DNA from 4 places in the Micromonospora sp. NPDC007230 genome. Region 3 is predicted to be linked to each of the others. Evidence: riboswitches for the same ligand, from Rfam matches in the RefSeq annotation. Region 3 holds a riboswitch; each other region holds the start of a gene.

Region 1 (4,354 bases), on a different contig from region 3:
CTCGGCAACGGCATGATGGTGCACGCGCCACGGACCGGCAAACCGGTCCAGGTAACCAAGATCAGCTACATGCCGGTCGCCGGCTTCCGCCGCGTCAGCTGACCCTCTCGAGCAGCACGAAGGCCCCCGGTCCGGGTGGACCGGGGGCCTTCGTTTTCGCCGAGGGTCAGCTGGGGGAGCCGACCGACGCCGGCGTGATCTGCACGTCGTCGAGGTTCACGTACATCACCCGGTGGCCGAACTGCACCTGGACGTACTTGTTCTCGCCGCGGACCACCGTCCGGTCATCCGGGGCGGAGCCGTCGAAGGAGACGGCCCGGTAGTACTCGCCCGGCAGGACGCCGCCGACCGCGTACCGCTGACCGGCCGGGAAGGTGTACTGCAGCGGCGAGATGGCCTGGTACGGGATGGTGGCCGGGTAGGCGGCCCGTTCGGGGTAGGCCCGCCCGTACACCGGGATGGTGGTCTTGCCCGGCTTCGGGGTCACCACGAAGCCGTTCGCCCACTTCGCCGTCGGCGCCGAGGCCGGGTTGTAGAACCAGGCCTTCTGGCCGAGGTACCAGATCGCGGTCCAGTCGCCCTGAATGCCCGCGAGGGCGTACGTCTGACCGGCCGAGGCGCGGGCGCCGTGATCCTTGATGTGCATGGTGTTCGGGGTGCCGTTCGGGCGCAGCCCCAGGTCGTTGACCAGTGGCGCGGTCGGGCTCGGGCCGGTGCGCAGGATGACCGAGGAGGAGCCGCGCAGCGGGCACGGCTCGGCCGGCGGCGGCGGCTTCGGGACGCCCGGCGGCTGCTGGTTGCAGGCGTAGAAGGCCGGCTTGTTCGTCGCGAAGTCCGGGTCGATGGTGACCAGGCCGGTGCTCGGGGTGCCGGTCGAGTGGAACGGCGCCTTCATCAGGTCGAAGTAGTGCGACCAGTCCCAGTACGGACCCGGGTCCCAGTGCATCCCGGCGACGTTCCCGGCGGTGATGCCGGGGACGTTGTCGTGGCCGAGGATGTGCTGCCGGTCCAGCGGGATCTGGAACCGCAGCGCCAGGTGCCGGACCAGCTTTGCCGAGGCCCGGTACATGGCCTCGGTGTACCAGGTGCCGTGGCCGGCGAAGCCCTCGTGCTCGATGCCGATGGACTTGGCGTTGACGTACCAGTTGCCGGCCTGCCAGCCGACGTCCTTGGCCTTGATGTGCTGGGCGACGTAGCCGTCCACCGAGCGCAGCGTGTAGTGCCAGCCCAGGTAGGTCACGTCCTGGACCAGCCGTACGCTCGGGCCGAAGTAGCCCTCGGTGTCGTGGATGATGATGTATTCGAGCTTCTGCTGAGCCGGCCGGTTGCCGATGTCGTAGTTGCCGTAGTCCACGATGGTCGTCTCGGGGATCGTGTACTCCCCGTACGGTGCGGGGATCCACTCGCAGGCGAGGCGGACCGGGCACTCCAGGCCGTCCGGCCGCTCGGCGCGGCGCAGGCCGAGCTTGTGCAGCCCGGACTGGTCCGGCGTCACCGCGGCGGCGGCGAGGGTCACCCGCTGGCCGTCGTCGGTGGTCCGGCTGGCGCCCTGGCCGATCTGGTCGTACACCTCGTCGGCGAAGGCCGCCGCCGCGTCCTCGGTGTCCGCGCCGGAGTACCGGGCCACCGCGCCGTACCAGGCCGCCGGGTCGCTGCCGGCGCCGACCGGCCCGCCCAGTTTCTGCTGGTACGACGCCAGCAGGGCCGCGCCGCCGCGGATGTTGGCCGCCGCGTCGTCGCGCAGCGTCTCCTTCGACACGCCGGTGAGGTCGGCGGCGGTGTCCAGGGTCTGCAGCGACGCCACGGGCAGGGTGTCCCCGGAAGGCGCGGCGGCGGCGGTCAGGTCGACGGTGAGCGGACGGGACTCGTCGCCGCGGGGGTCCTCGTTCTCGTCCACGTGCGCGCTGGACGGGGTCGAGGCGACCTGCTGCGCGTCGGTGAGGTGCATCGGGCCGTAGCCGCCGCTGGTGCTGGGCCGGCCGGAGTGGGTGTCCCAGCGGGACTCCAGGTAGGAGACGCCGAGCAGGACGCTCTGCGGCACGCCGTACTCCGCCGCCGCGGCGGCGTACTGCTGCTGCCGGTCCGGGCTGTCGGTGGTGCCGGCGACGGTGAGGGGCGCCGCCGCGGTGGGACCGCTGGTCGCGAGAGCGGTGGCCGCCGCGACGGCGGCGGCCAGCAGTATCCGTCTGCGCGGTGGCAGTGCTGAGAGGTGCATCGAACCTCCAGATAGGGATGGGGGTGACTGCGTCCCCACCCTCACTCCGCAGATGGCCCCAGGTCAATACCTTTCCAGGTGGTGATGATGGGCGTAAAAAACCTTCACCGTCGGGTGGTTTCCGAATCTGCGTACGGAGTGTCACGGCGGATCGGGTTGCGGATTGATAACGACGGTCCCTACTCTGGTCAGTCGTCGACCGGTAGGTTCACCGTCCATCCCGGGTGGTGACGGTCCGACACCGCCGAGTCGCCGCCAGGCGAGCCGGGGACCCAGGTACCTGGGGTGAATCCGCAGCCACTGCGGTAGGGCGGCTCCCTTCCCGTCCGAACCCGTCAGCTAACCCGGTAGGCGGTCAGGAAGAAGGAGTACGGAGCCCGGTGGCACACCATGCCCCGCGGCCACCGTCGGACCGGTCGGTCGACCGGTCGACGGCTGCGCCGCGTTCACGCTGGTCCCGCTTCACCATTGCCCTCGCCGCCCTGGTCGGCACCGCCGTCGTCCTGACCGGCGGCGCCACGGCGGCCCACGCCGAACCGTCGGTCACCGAGATCGAGCGCCAGATCGACCAGGACTGGAACAAGCTCGAACCGATCATCGAACAGGTCAACTCCACCCGCGGAAAGCTCGCCGTCCGGCGCAAGCAGGCCGACGCGCTGGCGAAGCAGATCGCCCCGCTCGAGGCCCAGGTCGACGCCGCCCTCGGGCAGGTCAGCGGGCTGGCCGCCGACGCGTACAAGGGCAACAACCTCTCCACCGTCAACGCCCTGCTGGGCAGCCGGTCGCCGAGCGAGGTGGTCAACAGCCTCGAACTGCTCGACCGCTTCGCGCACCACCAGCACGAGCAGGTGCAGGCCGTCATGGAGCTGCGCGACGAGCTGGCCGCGAAGAAGAAGCCGTTGGACGCGATGGTCGCCCAGCTGGCCCGTACCGAAGCTCAGCTCGCGGCCCAGAAGAAGCAGATCGACGCCGAGATCGCCCGGCTCCAGAAGCTCCGGCTCAAGGTGTACGGCAACGGCGGCGGCGGACCACTGCGTCCCGCGCCCTGCCCCGCCGGCTACCCGGGCGGCCCGGCCGGTGTCGCGGTCAAGTTCGCCTGCGCCCAGATCGGCAAGATCTACGTCTGGGGTGCCGCCGGCCCGGACCACTACGACTGCTCCGGCCTGACCATGGCGGCCTGGGCCAAGGCCGGGGTCTCCCTGCCGCACAACGCCCGCGAGCAGCACGACGTCACCCGGCGGGTGAGCCGCGGCGAGCTACGCCCCGGTGACCTGGTCTTCTACTACAGCGACCTGCACCACGTCGGGATGTACGTCGGCGGCGGCTGGGTGGTGCACGCCTCCCAGTCCGGCAAGCCGATCACGATGAAACGCGTCGACGACGGCCAGATCAACAGCTACGGCCGCCCGGGCTGACGGGTACGCAGGGGCTTCCGCGTCGCGGGAGCCCCTGCGTCGTGCTCAGCGGGTCGGCCAGGTACGCCAGTTCTGCCAGGACCGGCTCTGGGTCGGCCCGCGCTGCCCCTGGTAGCGCGAGCCGTAGACCGCCGAGCCGTACGGGTGCTCGGCCGGCGACGAGAGCCGGAAGATGCAGAGCTGGCCGATCTTCATGCCGGGCCAGAGCGTGATCGGCAGGTTGGCCACGTTGGAGAGTTCCAGCGTGACGTGCCCGGAGAAGCCCGGGTCGATGAAGCCGGCGGTGGAGTGGGTGAGCAGCCCGAGCCGGCCCAGGCTGGACTTGCCCTCGAGCCGGCCGGCGAGCTGGTCGCCCAGCGAGATCACCTCGAGCGTCGAGGCGAGCACGAACTCGCCCGGGTGCAGCACGAACGGCTCGCCCTCGGGTACCTCCACCATCGAGGTCAGGTCGTCCTGCTGCTGGGACGGGTCGATGTGCGTGTAGAGGTGGTTGTTGAAGACCCGGAAGAGCCGGTCCAGGCGTACGTCGATGCTGGACGGCTGCACCAGCGTAGGCTCGAAGGGCTCCAGCGCGAGTGCGCCCGCCTTGATCTCGGAGACCAGGTCGCGGTCGGAGAGCAGCATCGGAACACCATAGCGACCGGTACGGGCGACCTGCGTGTCGGACTACATCTTCGTACACGTGTTCGATAGAATGTCCGCATGGCTTCCTGGTCCGAATTCG
Region 2 (4,354 bases), on a different contig from region 3:
GACGCGGGTGACCGGTCTTCCGGTCCTCCCGCGCCGGGCGTCCTATCTGCGCAGCACCGACACCGCCGCCAGGCGCAGCCCGTACGGTCGGGGCGGCGGGGCGCGCGGTCCTGGGGCGGCCCCGAGGGCCACCCTGGCGGCCGGCCCGTAGGTCCGGGACCCGGCCCGCAGCAGCAGGGCGACCAGCAGCGTGACGGCGAACGCGCCGAGCACGGCCAGGCAGATGCTCCAGCCGGACCGGTCGCCGCCGGGATCACCCAGCGGGAGCAGCCGGGCCTGGGCGTCCGCCGGCGGGAGCACCCGGGCCGGGCCGCAGCCGTCACCGTGGCAGTCGCCGGCCATGCCGGCCACCGCGGCCGGCAGGGCGGCGGGACCGGCCACCGCGGCCGGCGGGGCGCCGTGGTTGGCCGCCGCGTGGTCCCCCGGGCCGCCGGAGGCGTGCGTGCCGTGGCCGAGAGTGTGCATGGCGGTCAGGCCGACCAGGGTGCAGAGCAGCAGCAGGAGCCGGACCCACGGTCCGGTCGTCACCGCTGGCGCCGTACGCACGAGAACCACGCTAGTGGGTGCGGCGGGCCGGGCCGGCAGGAACCACCGGAGATCGCTCATCGCCTGCGTCGCGCCCCGGGCCTGGCTACCATTCCCGGCGGCGACCGGCCTGCACTCCCCGGCCGACGCCAGCGCCGGCCCGGTGAACCGACCAGCCCGGTGACACGTATCGCGCTGTGACTCGTTGGGAGACACGCCATGGGCGCCGACCACACCCGTCCCGCTCCGCCCGCCCCGACCGGGGTGCGACGGATCCTCGTCGCGACGGTGGTGCCGCTGTTCCTGGTGACCGTGGTCGCCGCGCTGGTGCTGTGGCCGCGGGACAGCCGGGAGCCGACAGGTGGCGCGGACCTGCCGCGTTACCACGGCACGGTGACCCGGGTGGTGACCGAGCCGTGCCCGCCGACGCCGGAGGGCGGCACCGGCCAGGCCACGGGGCCGTGCGGAACCGCGACGGTCGCCGCCGAGCAGGGCCCGGACGCCGGCCGGCAGGTCGAAGCACCCCTCCCGTCCGGTCCCGGGGCATCCCGGATCGAGGTCGGCGACAAGATCATCCTCGTCGAGCTGATGGACCCGGCCGACCCGACGATCAAGACCTACAACATCGCCGAGCACCAGCGCGGCACGCCGCTGGTCTGGCTGGCCGTGCTGTTCGCCGTCGCCATCGTGGCGTTCGGGCGCTGGCGCGGACTGGCCGCGCTGGGCGGCCTGGTGGCGAGCTTCGCCGTGCTGCTCGGTTTCGTGCTGCCCGGGATCGGCGCCGGCCAGCCGCCGCTGCTGGTGGCGATCGTCGGCGCCGCGCTGATCATGTTTGTGGTGCTCTACCTGACCCACGGGATCACCGCCGAAACCTCGGTGGCGGTGCTCGGCACCCTGGGCAGCCTGGTGCTGACCGGCATCCTCGGCACCCTGGCCACCGCGGCCACCCACCTGACCGGCTACGGCAGCGAGGACGCCACCACGCTGTCGATGTTCCAGCAGAACGTCGACCTGCACGGGTTGCTCCTGGCCGGCATCATCATCGGCTCGCTCGGCGTGCTGGACGACGTCACCGTCACCCAGGCGGCCACGGTCACCGAGCTGGCGAACGCGAACCCGGGGCTGTCCCGGATGCAGCTCTACCGGGCGGCCACCCGGGTGGGCCGCGCCCACATCGCCTCCACCGTCAACACCATCGTGCTGGCGTACGCGGGCGCGTCGCTGCCGCTGCTGCTCCTGCTGGTCGCCGACTCGCGACCGGTGGGCGAGATCCTCACCAGCGAGTTCATGGCGCAGGAGATCGTCCGGAGCGCGGTGGCCACGCTCGGCCTGATCGCCGCCGTACCGCTGACCACCGGTCTGGCGGCGGTGGTCCGGACCGCCGGACGGGCCGGCGCCGCGACGGACGCCGGAGCCCGCCCGCCGTCGTCCCGGCCGCCGGCCGAACGGCACGACGCGCTGGAGGCACTCGGCGGTGCGGCCGCCGGACGATCCGGACCGGAGAGGAGCACGGAAGCGGCATGGTGACACTCCGCAGCGTGACCGGCCGGCGCGAACGCGACGCTGGTCACGCAGGGCGACGACGAAAACGTGCGATTGGTCGGCTTCCGGGCGTAGATCCCCGACCGGGCTCTCGGGTAACCTCGCTGCCGGTAACCGCCAAAGGCGCGCACCGGCGCCAGCGGCACCACCGCCCAATCGCCCTGTGGCGAACCGGGGAACCAGGTACCTGGGGTGAATCCGCGCGAGCGGTAGGGGCCACTTCCGTCCCGAACCCGACAGCTAACCCGGTCGGCGGTCGACGGAAGGGAACACTGTTGACGGCACCCCTGCGCCGCTGGTTGACACCTGTGGTGGCCGTGCTCACCGCGTTCGCCATCGTCGCCGGGCCCACCCCGGCGCTGGCCGCACCCAACACCCCCAACCCATCGGGCCACGAGGAGGACAACGATCCTCCGCTCATCACCGAGGTCATCGATGCCGCCAATCGCGGCTTCCTGCAGGCCAAGGCGAAGCTGGACAAGTCGAAGCAGCGCCAACTCCAGTTGGCCCTCGAGATCCGGGCGGCGCAGGCCGACCTGGACGCGCTGCGGCCGCAGGTGAGCCAGATCGCCACGCAGTCCTATCGGACCGGCCGGATCGGCGCGATGGCCCTGCTGCTGGAGAGCAACGCGCCCGACTCGTTCGTCCAGCGGGCCTCCGCCCTCGACGAGCTGAACCTGATGAACGCGCAGAAGCTCGCCGAGGTCAACGCCGCGAAGAACCGCGCGGAACAGGCCAAGATCGCGCTCGATGCGGAGATCCGCGAGCAGCAGAAGCAGACCAACGCGATGCGGCGCGAGAAGGCCGAGGCGGAGAAGGCCCTGCGGCTGGTCGGCGGGCGGGGTTTCACCGCCGGTCTGGTCGCGGCCACCTCCCCGGTCGCCCGGATCGCTCCCGGCCGGACGGCTGACGGGGGGTGGAAGCCCGAGTCGCGCAGCGTGAAGGATCCGACCACCTCGGGCTACATCACCCCGCGCACGCTGCACATGTACAAGGAGGTCAAGCGGGCCGGCTTCGACCGCTTCGTGGGCTGTTACCGCCCGGGCGGCCCCTGGGAGCACCCCAAGGGCCGGGCCTGCGACTGGTCGCTACAGCGCAGCGGCTTCTCCCCCTGGCACAACAACGACATGCGGATGTACGGCAACAACCTCGCCGCGTTCCTGATCCGCAACGCCGACCGGCTGGGCGTCTACTACGTGATCTGGAACCGGCAGATCTGGTTCCCGGCGACCGGTTGGAAGTCCTACAGCGGTCCCTCCAACCACACCGACCACGTGCACGTGTCGCTGCTGTAGCCGGAGTACCACGCCGAGGGGCCGTCCCGCCACCGCGCGGGCGGCCCCTCGGCGTCAGGAAGGGCTCAACCGGCGACGGCGGTGGGCGCCGGGTCCGCGGGCGTGGCCGCGCCCGGCAGCGTCGCGCTCGGCTTGCCGGCCGGCACCTCGGCCACCGTCCGCACCTCGCCCGCGCTGAGCCGGTACGACATGCCGACCACCCCGCACCGCCCGGCCGTCACCCGCTCGGCGAGCACGGCGGACCGGGCCAGCAGCGCCTCCACGGTCCGCGCGATGTGGATGTCGACGATCTCGTCGAGGTCCTCGACACCCTCCCGGGCGGCCCGGGCCAGGCTGGGCACGACGGCGTCCACCAACGCGCCGAGGTGGCCGGCGGGGGGCGTGCCGGTGGCGACCACCTCGCGGGCGGCCTGCACCGCGCCGCACGAGTCGTGGCCGAGCACCACCACCAGCGGGGTGCCCAGCACGGTGACCGCGTACTCGACGCTGCCGAGCACCTCGGGGCCGACGGTGTGGCCGGCGGTCCGCACCACGAACAGGTCACCGAGGCCACGGTCGAAGATGATCTCGGCGGCGAGCCGGGAGTCGGCACAGCCCACGATCACCGCGAACGGGTGCTGGCCGTCGGCGACGGCGGCGCGATGCTCGGCGTCCTGGTTGGGATGACGGGGTACGCCGGTGACGAACCGCCGGTTGCCGGCGAACAGCTCGGCGAGCGCCTGTTCGGGATTGGTCGGCAGCACTGCACTCACCTCGTCCTCGCGCGAAACGACCTGGTCAGCCGGCCGGCGGCAGAGGCGGCCTCGACCACCACGGTCACACCCGAGCCAAGACACGTCAAGATTTACGTGATACGGATTTCATACGTCACCGGTCACTTGACGGCCGCCCGCTTGCGGCCCGCCGCCGCCCGGGGCCGGTCGACACCGGCGCGGGGCCATACCATGACCACCATGGCGACGACAGCGGGCGAGAACGGGAGCGGCCGGAAC
Region 3 (4,354 bases):
CACCTCTGCGGCCCACCGTAGCTCGACCCATCTGACCTGCGCTAACGCGAAAATTGGTCAGTGAGACGGGGGCGGTCGGTGGCCCGAGGAGCGGCCGCCCTGCGGTCAGATCTGGCCGGTGTAGAAGCCGTGGCGGGCCAGCGGCTCGACGATGTTCTGTTCCTCATATGCCAAATGCGACAGCAGGGTGTCGGTGAGGATGTCCACCGCCCGCTGAACCTCGGTGAAGTCCCCCGGATTGCGGATCAGGTCGACCAGGGCCCGGTCCACGCCCTCCACCACGTCGTGGATCACCACGTGCTCCGCCGCCAACCGGTCGAGCACCGGGGCCAGCCCCGGATCGGCCCGCCGCAGGTGCGGGAAGATCGAATTGTCCTCCAGCCCGTGGTGCTGGGTGACCACCGTGCAGTACGCGGCGCAGTACGCCCCCAGCGTCCAGTTGTTCTGCCGCATGGTCATCTGGTTGAGCACGGCCCGGGCGGCACCGGCGGAGACCACTCCTCGTTTGACCTGTTCGAGCAGGTCGCGCACCTGCGCCAGCTCCTGACGCAGGTGGTCGTGCACGTCGACGAGGTGCGCGCCGACGGCCTGCGCGTGCGGGGTGTAGACGTGCCCGGCCGGCGCCGGCGGGGCGACCGGGCGGGTGGACTCGTCCCAGAGCTGGTGGTCGGTCAGGCGTACGCCCGGATCGGAGGTGGGGGTGACCGCGAGCGCGGTGGCGCCCCCGGCCTCGACCGCCTCGCGCGCTTCCTCGACGGCCCTGGGTCGGGTGCCCGGCTCGGCGCGCTCGGCGGCGACCAGCTCCCGCACCGCGGGCGCGACCTCCCGCGCGAAGAGCTGGATGGCGGTGGGGTCGTCGGCGCCGAGGATGAAGGTGGCGATGCCGTGGTCCAGCACCAGCCCGGCCAGCTCCTCCACCCACTGTTCCGGCGGCCCGGTGAGGAAGCCGGTGGACGACCAGGTGAACTGGCCGCTGACGTTCAACAGCCGCCGCACCGACCGGGGATCCCGCCCGGCGGCCTCGGCACCCTCGTCGATCAGCGCGTTCATCCCCGGCAGCTCGTCCGGCCCCTGCGACAGGTACGCCAGCGACGGCAGCCAGCCGTCCGCCGCGCGCCCCACCAGCCGCAGCATCCGGGGCTTGTACGCGCCGACCCAGATCTCCACCGGGTGGGCCGGCGCCGGCCCGCGCTTCGCCCCGACCACCCGGTGGTACGTGCCCTCGACCCGGACCATGCCGCGCCGCTCGACGTCCCACACCTCGCGGATCACCCGGATCGCCTCGTCGAGCGCGTCCACCGCCTGCCCGGGGGACAGCCGCCGACCGCCGACCGCCTCGATCGCCTCCCAGAACGCGCCCGCGCCGAGGCCCAGCTCGACCCGGCCGCCGGTGAGCAGGTCCAGGCTTGCCACGCTGCGTGCCAGCACCACCGGTTGGCGCAGCGGCAGGTTGAGCACGTTGCCGGCCAGCCGGATCCGACTGGTCGCGGCCGCGAGATACGACATCAGCGTCCAGGTGTCCAGGAAACCTGGCTGGTACGGGTGATCCTGGAAGGTGACCAGGTCCAGGTTGACCTGCTCGCAGAGCTTGGCGAGCGCCACCACCTGCTCGAACTCGCCGGCGGCGGGGGTGAGGAAGCCGCCGAAGGCCAGCTCGTGTCCGTAGTCAGTCATGTTCCTCCGCCTGCGCACCCGAGCCCGGCGACCGTGCCGGACCTCGCCACCGTAGTCGGTGCCGGATCGGCGCGCGCCCGCTCCCGCAACCGCGGCGATAACCAGGCGGACACCCAGCTCAACGAGGCGGACCTGCGGGCCGTCCACCTTCGAGCGGCCATACGCGACCCTGCGCAATGCCGGCGCGTACCCGTGATCGTGGTGCTGGTCTCCGGCCGGCCGCTGGACGTCGCCGGCGAGTTGCCGAACTGGACCTGAATGGCGCTTGTAGAGCACCTGTGGACGCCGCGCAACTCGTACGGTGTGGCCTTCGCTCGGCCGGGTGAAGAACTTCACAAGAAGTGGGCGATCATCCGAAACCATCCCTAACGTCGACTGCGTTCGCGATCGCGGACACCCGGGCCGGTAACGCCTAATCCCGCCGCCGGCCCGTCGGTACCTGGACCTCAGGCGGGAGCGGGGGACCCACATGTTCCTCGGTGCTCGACACCTCGGGGTGAAGCCGCCCATCCGGCGGCCGGGCTCCTCGGCCCGAACCCGACAGCTCACCTCGTCGGCGTGGAGGAACCCACATGGCAACTGAACACGTCGCACGTCATCGGCGCACCACGCAGCGTCGCGTCGCCGTCGGGGCGCTCGTCGTCGGTGCCGCTACCGGCGCCGCCGCCATCCTCGGGCCGGCCGCGCCGGCCAGCGCATCCAGCGTGAACTGGGACGCCATCGCCCAGTGCGAGTCCGGCGGAAACTGGCACATCAACACCGGCAACGGCTACTACGGTGGCCTCCAGTTCTCGAAGAGCACCTGGAACGGCTACGGCGGCCAGAAGTACGCCAGCCGCGCCGACCTGGCCAGCCGCGGCGAGCAGATCGCCGTCGCCGAGAAGGTCCTCGACGGGCAGGGCATCGGCGCCTGGCCGGTCTGCGGCAAGAAGGGCGGCTCGACCAAGCACTACTCCACCAAGGACTCCGGCCCCAAGAAGTCGCACAAGAAGGTGACCAAGGACCGGTCGTCCCGCGGCGACCAGCCGGCGACCCGCAGCCACCGGCGTACCGCGCCGGCGTCGGGCGGCGCGACCTACACGGTCCGGTCGGGTGACTCGCTGTCGCTGATCGCGGAGGCGAACCACCTCGCCGGCGGCTGGCAGGCACTCTACGAGCGCAACAAGCGCGTGGTCGGCGACAACCCGGGCCTGATCTTCCCAGGCCAGCACCTCCGCCTGCGCTGACGCCCCTGGCAGGTGGGGCGCCCCACATTGCGCGCTGACGCACGGAAAGAGTGGCCATCCCGCCCGGGACGGCCACTCTTTTCGTGACCGAGGCCCCGGGTGCTCGCGGTGTCCCGGTCGGGGGCGGTTGCTATCGTCGCGGTGCTCCGGAAAGACGTGAAGAAGGCGCGGATATGACCAACGACTCGTTCTCCGCGGCGGCAAGCCTCGACGAGCTGCTCACCAGGACGCAGCAGGCGCTGTCGGCCATGCGCTCGCGGGCGGCCGAGCACCCCGACGGCGACCCGGGCGAGCTGCTCCGCGCCGAGGGCGCGGCGGCCGACGGCCGGGTCCGGGCCGTGGTGGTCCAGGGTGGCCGGCTGGCGTCCGTGACGGTGGACCCGGAGCTGGCCGGGGACGGGATGGAGGCGGTCTGCGGGCAGGTCGTGTTGGCCGTCAACGCCGCCCTCGCCGCCCTCGACGCCCAGGTCAGCGCCTCGGCCCGGGCCGACGTCGACGCCCTGGCCGCGCGGCTCGGTGGTATCGAGGGGCAGTCGGTACGGCAGATGGAGCTGTTCAGCCGGGCGGTGGACGACGTGATGGCCCGCCTCAGCCGCGGCCCCGACGCGGGGACGCGGGCGGGCCGCACGAGCTGAGGAGGGCATCGCCGGCTGTCGGAGCAGGCCGGCCGCGGTACCGGCGGTGAACGCGGCGACCAGCAGGCCCGCGACGGTCAGCGTCACAACTGCGGCACGGACGCGCCGGGGTGGGCGCAGCGCCCCACGTACGGCTGAGCCGGCGGAGCGGCCGGCCGTCGGGAGGACGACGACCGGCCGCTCGGGGCGTGCTCAGGAGAGAGTGACCGCCGTGTCGTCGATGACGAACGAGGTCTGCAGGGAACTGTCCTCCACCCCGCTGAACGAGATGGTGGCGGTCGTCCCGGCCAGCGACGAGACGTCGAAGGACCGCTGTACGTAACCGGCGGCCTTGTTGAGGTTGGAGTAGGTGGCCAGAGTGGTGCTGCCCGCCTTCACGGTCAGCTTGTCGTAGGCGGTGGTGGTCGTCGACTCCGCGCTGTCGATGTGCAGCCAGAAGGTGAGGGTCGCCCGGCAGCCGGACGGGATCGTCACCGACTGCGACAGGGTGTCGGTGTGGGCGGTGCCGTAGCCGTCGAGCCATGCCTTCCACGAGCCGCCGTGCGCGGCCTGGCCGGTGGAGGTGGTGATGACCCCGGAGGAGGCGCTCCAGCTCACGTTGCCGGACTCGAAGCCGGGGTTGGCCAGCTTCTGGCCGGAGCAGGAGCCGGTCGGCGGCGGGGTGGTGCCGGAGCAGGTCGGGTCGCCGGACTGCGCCGGTACGCTGACGGCGTCCCAGGCGGCCTTGACGGTGTTGAACTCGGTGCAGCCGGTGCTGCCGTAGAGGTTCTTCGCCGCCTGCAGCGTCCAGGTGCGGTACTTCAGGTACGACGACGACGT
Region 4 (4,354 bases), on a different contig from region 3:
ATCGGCGCGCAGACCTGGAGCAAGCTGGTGGTCACCCTGAGCGCCGGGGCCAACAACGACGCGGTCCGCGCGCTGCAGACCGCACTCAACAAGTACGGCTACGGCCTGGCCGTGGACGGCGACTGGGGCCCGGCCACGACCAACGCCGTGAACAACTTCAAGTCCGCCCGTGGCCTCTCCGGCGGCTCGGTCGACACCACCACCTGGCAGTACCTGACCGGCGGCAGCGGCGGCACCGGCAACTACCGGCTGGTCATCGGCAAGTCGGTGCTGCCCCGCAGCGAGTACGACGATCCGCACCACGACTACCCGGCGATCGACCTGCCCACCGTGACCGGCACGACCACGTACGCGATCACCTCCGGGACGATCGGGCACGTCGGCGGCAGCTGTGGCCTCGGCATCGGCATCACCGCCGACGACGGCGCCTACTACCTCTACTGCCACCTGAACTCGCGCTCGGTCGCCGCCGGCTCCCGGGTCAGCGCCGGCCAGGTCCTCGGCTACACCGGGGCCACCGGCAACGTGACCGGCCCCCACCTGCACCTGGAGGTCCGGGTCAACGGCGCCAACCGCTGCCCGCAGAACATGCTGCTGGCCATCTACGACGGCGTCGCCCCACCCGCCCCGTCCGCCCTGCCCGCCACCGGCTGCTTCTACTGACGCAACCTGCGGTCGTGATGTCGTCGCCCTGCCTGCGGGGCGACGGCGTCACGGCCCGTCGGGCGCCGCGAACGGCGCGAGCAGGTCGAGGATGGCGGCGGGGTCCTCGACGTGCGCGTTGTGGCCGAGCCCCGGCAGCGTCGCCATCGGCACGCCCAACTCCTTGAGCTGTGCGTCGGACACCATCGGGTCCTGCTCGCCCCGGGCCAACAGCACCGGCACGTCGGTCGCGGCGAGCAGGGCGGGCAGCTGCGGCTCCCCGACCGCGAACGCGGCCGGGTCCATGGCCAGCCGCCAGCGGCCGTCCTCGCGGCGCAGCCCGGCGTCCACCACCGGGTGGTCGGGGGCGAACAGCCCGGTCAGCCCGGCCACCCGCAGGTAACGGCGGGCCGCCTCGTCCCGGCTGGCGAACCAGGTCACCGGCCGCTGGGCCAGCTCGCGGGCCTTGTCCAGCTCGGCCGGCGACCAGGCGACCTTGATGCCGAGCCCGACCACCCCGTCGATCGGAAGCTGCCGCGTCCGTGCGGCCAGCGCCAGCGCCACCACCCCGCCGAGCGAGTGCCCGAGCACCACCAGCCGGTCCCGGGGGCCGAGCCGGTCGGCGACCGGGCCGAGCCCCGCCACCACCCGGTCCGCGAGCGCCTCGAAGGAGTACGCCGGCAGTTGCGGCGACCAGCCGTGCCCGGCCAGGTCGGGGGCCAGCCAGCGGCCCGCCCAGCGGCGCTCCAGCAGCGGCGCCCAGGGCAGCCACACCTCACCGGTGGCGCCCATGCCGTGCAGCAGCAGCAGCTGGCGGGTACCCGTCTCGTCGCCCATACGGCGCAGTGTGCCACCGGACGGACACCAGGCGCGAGACCGGCCCCGGATACGACGTCGGGCACCGGCTCCTGGAGCCGGTGCCCGACGTGCAGGGGTGGGATCAGGCGGAGTAGCCGCGGGTGCCGGCCCAGTTCGCCAGATCGATGGTGGTGATCCAGTACTCGGGCAGCGCCGGGTTCGCCGAGTCGGCGATCCGCACCGTCCGGCCGTCGTCCTTGTAGCCGACCACGGCGATGTAGTGGCCGCCGGGGAACGAGTGCCAGCCGCCGTTGGTGTCGGTGGCGGAGCCGGCGATGTTGACCACCACGCCGCGGCCGTCGGTGATCGCCTTGACCACGTCGGCCTGGAGCTGGTCCATCTGCGCCGGGGTCGCGGCCTGGCCGGGGATCATGTGGGTCCGGTACGGGTTGCCCTTGACCATCTGGTTGAGCCCGCGGGTGGTGTCCTCGGCCGAGTTGGTGCCGTTCTCGCCGGCGTTCAGCGGGGCGACCATCGCGTCCTGGGTGGTCTCGACGCCGCTCGCGCTCAGCGCGTTGCGCACCGCGGCCGGACCGCAGTTCCAGTAGGCGGTCTGGGCCTCGTAGTTGTAGTCGAGGACCTTCGTCGACGGCGGCTTCGGCTTCGCCTTCGCGGTCTTCGTCACGTCCGGGTCCGGCTTGGCCGAGCTGGCCCTCGCCGACGGCGACGCGCTGGGCGAGGCGGTCGGGGACGGGGCGGCGACCCGGGCCTCGCTCCGGGTGGCGACGTCACCGAGGCGCGGGGCCAGTTCGGCGACGGCGGCGGTGGTCTCCTGCCGGACCGGCGCGTCGTTCGTGCCGGCCAGTGCCGCGCTGGCGCCGCCGGCCAGCACGAGGGCCGCGGCGGAGCCGGCGACGATCTGGTACGGGCGCTCGGTCGCGAGGCGCCGCAGCTGACGCTTCAGGTGGTGCTTCACGTGTTCCTCCACGGGGGCCGGAGCGGCACACGCCGGCCCGACGCGCGGAGTAGCTCACGCGCGTTCCTGGGCGGGGTGGCCGCGGGAAAAGAGCGCCCGGCGGACCGGGCGGCGGGGGTCGGTTACCGGAACGGACTCGCGGGTCAGGCGAGCGCCGGCACCGTGGCGCCGTGGAGGCGGGGGGAGGATCGGGGGGTGGTTCGCACGAGGTTGGAACTCCTTCCGTGGCCGCCTACCGGGTTAGCTGACGGATTCGGGCGGGAAGTAGGCCCTACCGCGGGCCTCGGCTCGCGGATTCACCCCGGTGTTGCACTGGGTCCCCGGTTCGTGAGATCACGATTGAGCGGGTCGGCGCGGCGTCGCCACTTGCGATCGAAAACCGCACCGGACGCGCTGACACTACCGGTGGGTACGCCGCCTGCCAAGCGCGCCCACCTGCGTAAACGTCAACCACCGTTACCGAGACCGGAACAGTCGGTCACTGACCCGACTCAATGGGACGACCGTTTTTAACGGGAACCGGCGGGTGCCTATCGGACATCCGGGTGGGGATCGAAGGGGAATTGCGGGGCTCGATCGCCCCGCCTGATCCGGTTGACCGTTTACCCGGTCGCCGTGACCGGGCTCACCGAATTCGGATAACGATTCAGCCGACCCGCGCCGGACGCCACCGTGCGGGGTGCGCCGCGACGGCGCCGGTCGGCACCGGGGCGAGGGTCTGGGTCACCGCCTCGGCGGGGCGTACCGGGACCGCTCCGGGGCGCACCGCCTCGGCGGCCGCGTGCGCCTCCACGGCCAGCACCCGGGCCGCCTCGGCGGCCACTTCGGCGTCCCGCCAGGCCCGCTGCTCCCGCTCGGCGGCCGCCCGCCACCGGGCCCGCCGGCCGTCGCGTACCACCCGGGTCAGGGCGATCTCCTGCTCGGCCGGATGCCGGCGCGGGTCCCACCCGTTGCGCCCGGCGAGGACGTCCGCGAGTTGCCGGGCGGTCAGGTCGCCCTGCCAGTGCGCCGTCATGGCGGCGTGGTGCAGCCACCGCTCCCGGGCCGCGTACTCGGCCGGCGTCCGGGGCGTCCGCGGCTCGGGCAGCACGGCGGCCCCCGCGAACCGCCGGGCGGCCGCCTCGGCCTCGTCGTACGCCCGCCAGGCCCGGTCGACCTCGTCGTGCGCGGTCAGCCACTGCTCGCGCCACCGGCGGGCGGTCTGCCGGGCCCCGGCGGCGGCGACCGCCACCTCGTCGGCGTACCGGCGCAGGTCGGCGCGGCGGGCGGCCGCCACGGCGGCCGGGTCGGGGGCGGGATCCGGCGGAGTCCCCCGCTCGGGCCGGGCGACCAGGGCGGCGAGCACCCCCAGGGCGAGCACGAGCAGGGCCGACCAGATGGCGGCGGCCGCGGGAACCTCGGTCAGGAAGTGGTAGAGAAGGGTCTGCTTCATGGTCGGCACCTCACGGGAACGACGTGGTGGAGAGGTCCGCACGGCCGGCGGGGCGGGGGCGCGACCGGGTACGGGCGCCGCCACCGGGCCGGTGCGGGTGAGGTTCGGGTACGGCGTGGGCGGGCCGGGGCCCGCCGGGCTCGTCAGCGGGCGGGCGGGGCCCGGGAGCCGACGGTCGCCGGGACCAGCCCGACCAGGACGCGGTGCCGGTCGGCCGGGGCGACCACGACGCCCCGCACCGACGAGTCCGGTGCGCTGGCCAGGACGGCCTGCCGGTCGCCGGCCGCGTCGGCGCCGGACGACGTCCACCCGGTCGCCGCAGCCGATCCGGTGCCGATCCGCGCGGCGGGGCCGGGCGCTCCGGTCCCGGCCCGGACCACCGCGTCGGCGGCCCCGCCGGACCAGCGGATCAGCGCCCGGAGGGTGGGGTCGGCGCCGGCGGACTCGGTGCCGCCGAGGTGCCCGGCCCGAACGGTCGCGGTGTCGACGGCGACCGCCGCGGGAGC

Evidence for each region. A riboswitch is a leader RNA that binds a small molecule or an ion and turns the genes downstream of it on or off. The one in region 3 is predicted to bind cyclic di-AMP.
Region 1: another riboswitch for cyclic di-AMP. It lies ahead of ACFYML_RS18350 (NlpC/P60 family protein); the one in region 3 lies ahead of ACFYML_RS04710 (transglycosylase family protein).
Region 2: another riboswitch for cyclic di-AMP. It lies ahead of ACFYML_RS11780 (coiled-coil domain-containing protein); the one in region 3 lies ahead of ACFYML_RS04710 (transglycosylase family protein).
Region 4: another riboswitch for cyclic di-AMP. It lies ahead of ACFYML_RS06855 (C39 family peptidase); the one in region 3 lies ahead of ACFYML_RS04710 (transglycosylase family protein).

The regions. Positions count from the first base shown of each region.
Region 1 covers NZ_JBIAFE010000011.1:257,319-261,672, forward strand. Annotated here, with positions in the region: gene ACFYML_RS18340 (C40 family peptidase) at 1-102, shown strand, start outside; gene ACFYML_RS18345 (N-acetylmuramoyl-L-alanine amidase) at 167-2,215, opposite strand; cyclic di-AMP (ydaO/yuaA leader) riboswitch at 2,448-2,583, shown strand; gene ACFYML_RS18350 (NlpC/P60 family protein) at 2,596-3,630, shown strand; gene dcd (dCTP deaminase) at 3,676-4,254, opposite strand; gene ACFYML_RS18360 (pyridoxamine 5'-phosphate oxidase family protein) at 4,333-4,354, shown strand, end outside.
Region 2 covers NZ_JBIAFE010000006.1:279,354-283,707, reverse strand. Annotated here, with positions in the region: gene ACFYML_RS11790 (hypothetical protein) at 43-546, opposite strand; gene ACFYML_RS11785 (YibE/F family protein) at 745-2,052, shown strand; cyclic di-AMP (ydaO/yuaA leader) riboswitch at 2,207-2,337, shown strand; gene ACFYML_RS11780 (coiled-coil domain-containing protein) at 2,343-3,362, shown strand; gene ACFYML_RS11775 (carbonic anhydrase) at 3,428-4,105, opposite strand; gene ACFYML_RS11770 (helix-turn-helix domain-containing protein) at 4,307-4,354, shown strand, end outside.
Region 3 covers NZ_JBIAFE010000002.1:398,271-402,624, reverse strand. Annotated here, with positions in the region: gene ACFYML_RS04720 (LLM class flavin-dependent oxidoreductase) at 106-1,674, opposite strand; gene ACFYML_RS04715 (hypothetical protein) at 1,708-1,932, shown strand; cyclic di-AMP (ydaO/yuaA leader) riboswitch at 2,074-2,248, shown strand; gene ACFYML_RS04710 (transglycosylase family protein) at 2,247-2,900, shown strand; gene ACFYML_RS04705 (YbaB/EbfC family DNA-binding protein) at 3,074-3,535, shown strand; gene ACFYML_RS04700 (M4 family metallopeptidase) at 3,728-4,354, opposite strand, start outside.
Region 4 covers NZ_JBIAFE010000003.1:352,947-357,300, forward strand. Annotated here, with positions in the region: gene ACFYML_RS06845 (peptidoglycan-binding protein) at 1-663, shown strand, start outside; gene ACFYML_RS06850 (alpha/beta fold hydrolase) at 712-1,479, opposite strand; gene ACFYML_RS06855 (C39 family peptidase) at 1,583-2,428, opposite strand; cyclic di-AMP (ydaO/yuaA leader) riboswitch at 2,631-2,772, opposite strand; gene ACFYML_RS06860 (hypothetical protein) at 3,063-3,848, opposite strand; gene ACFYML_RS06865 (hypothetical protein) at 3,992-4,354, opposite strand, start outside.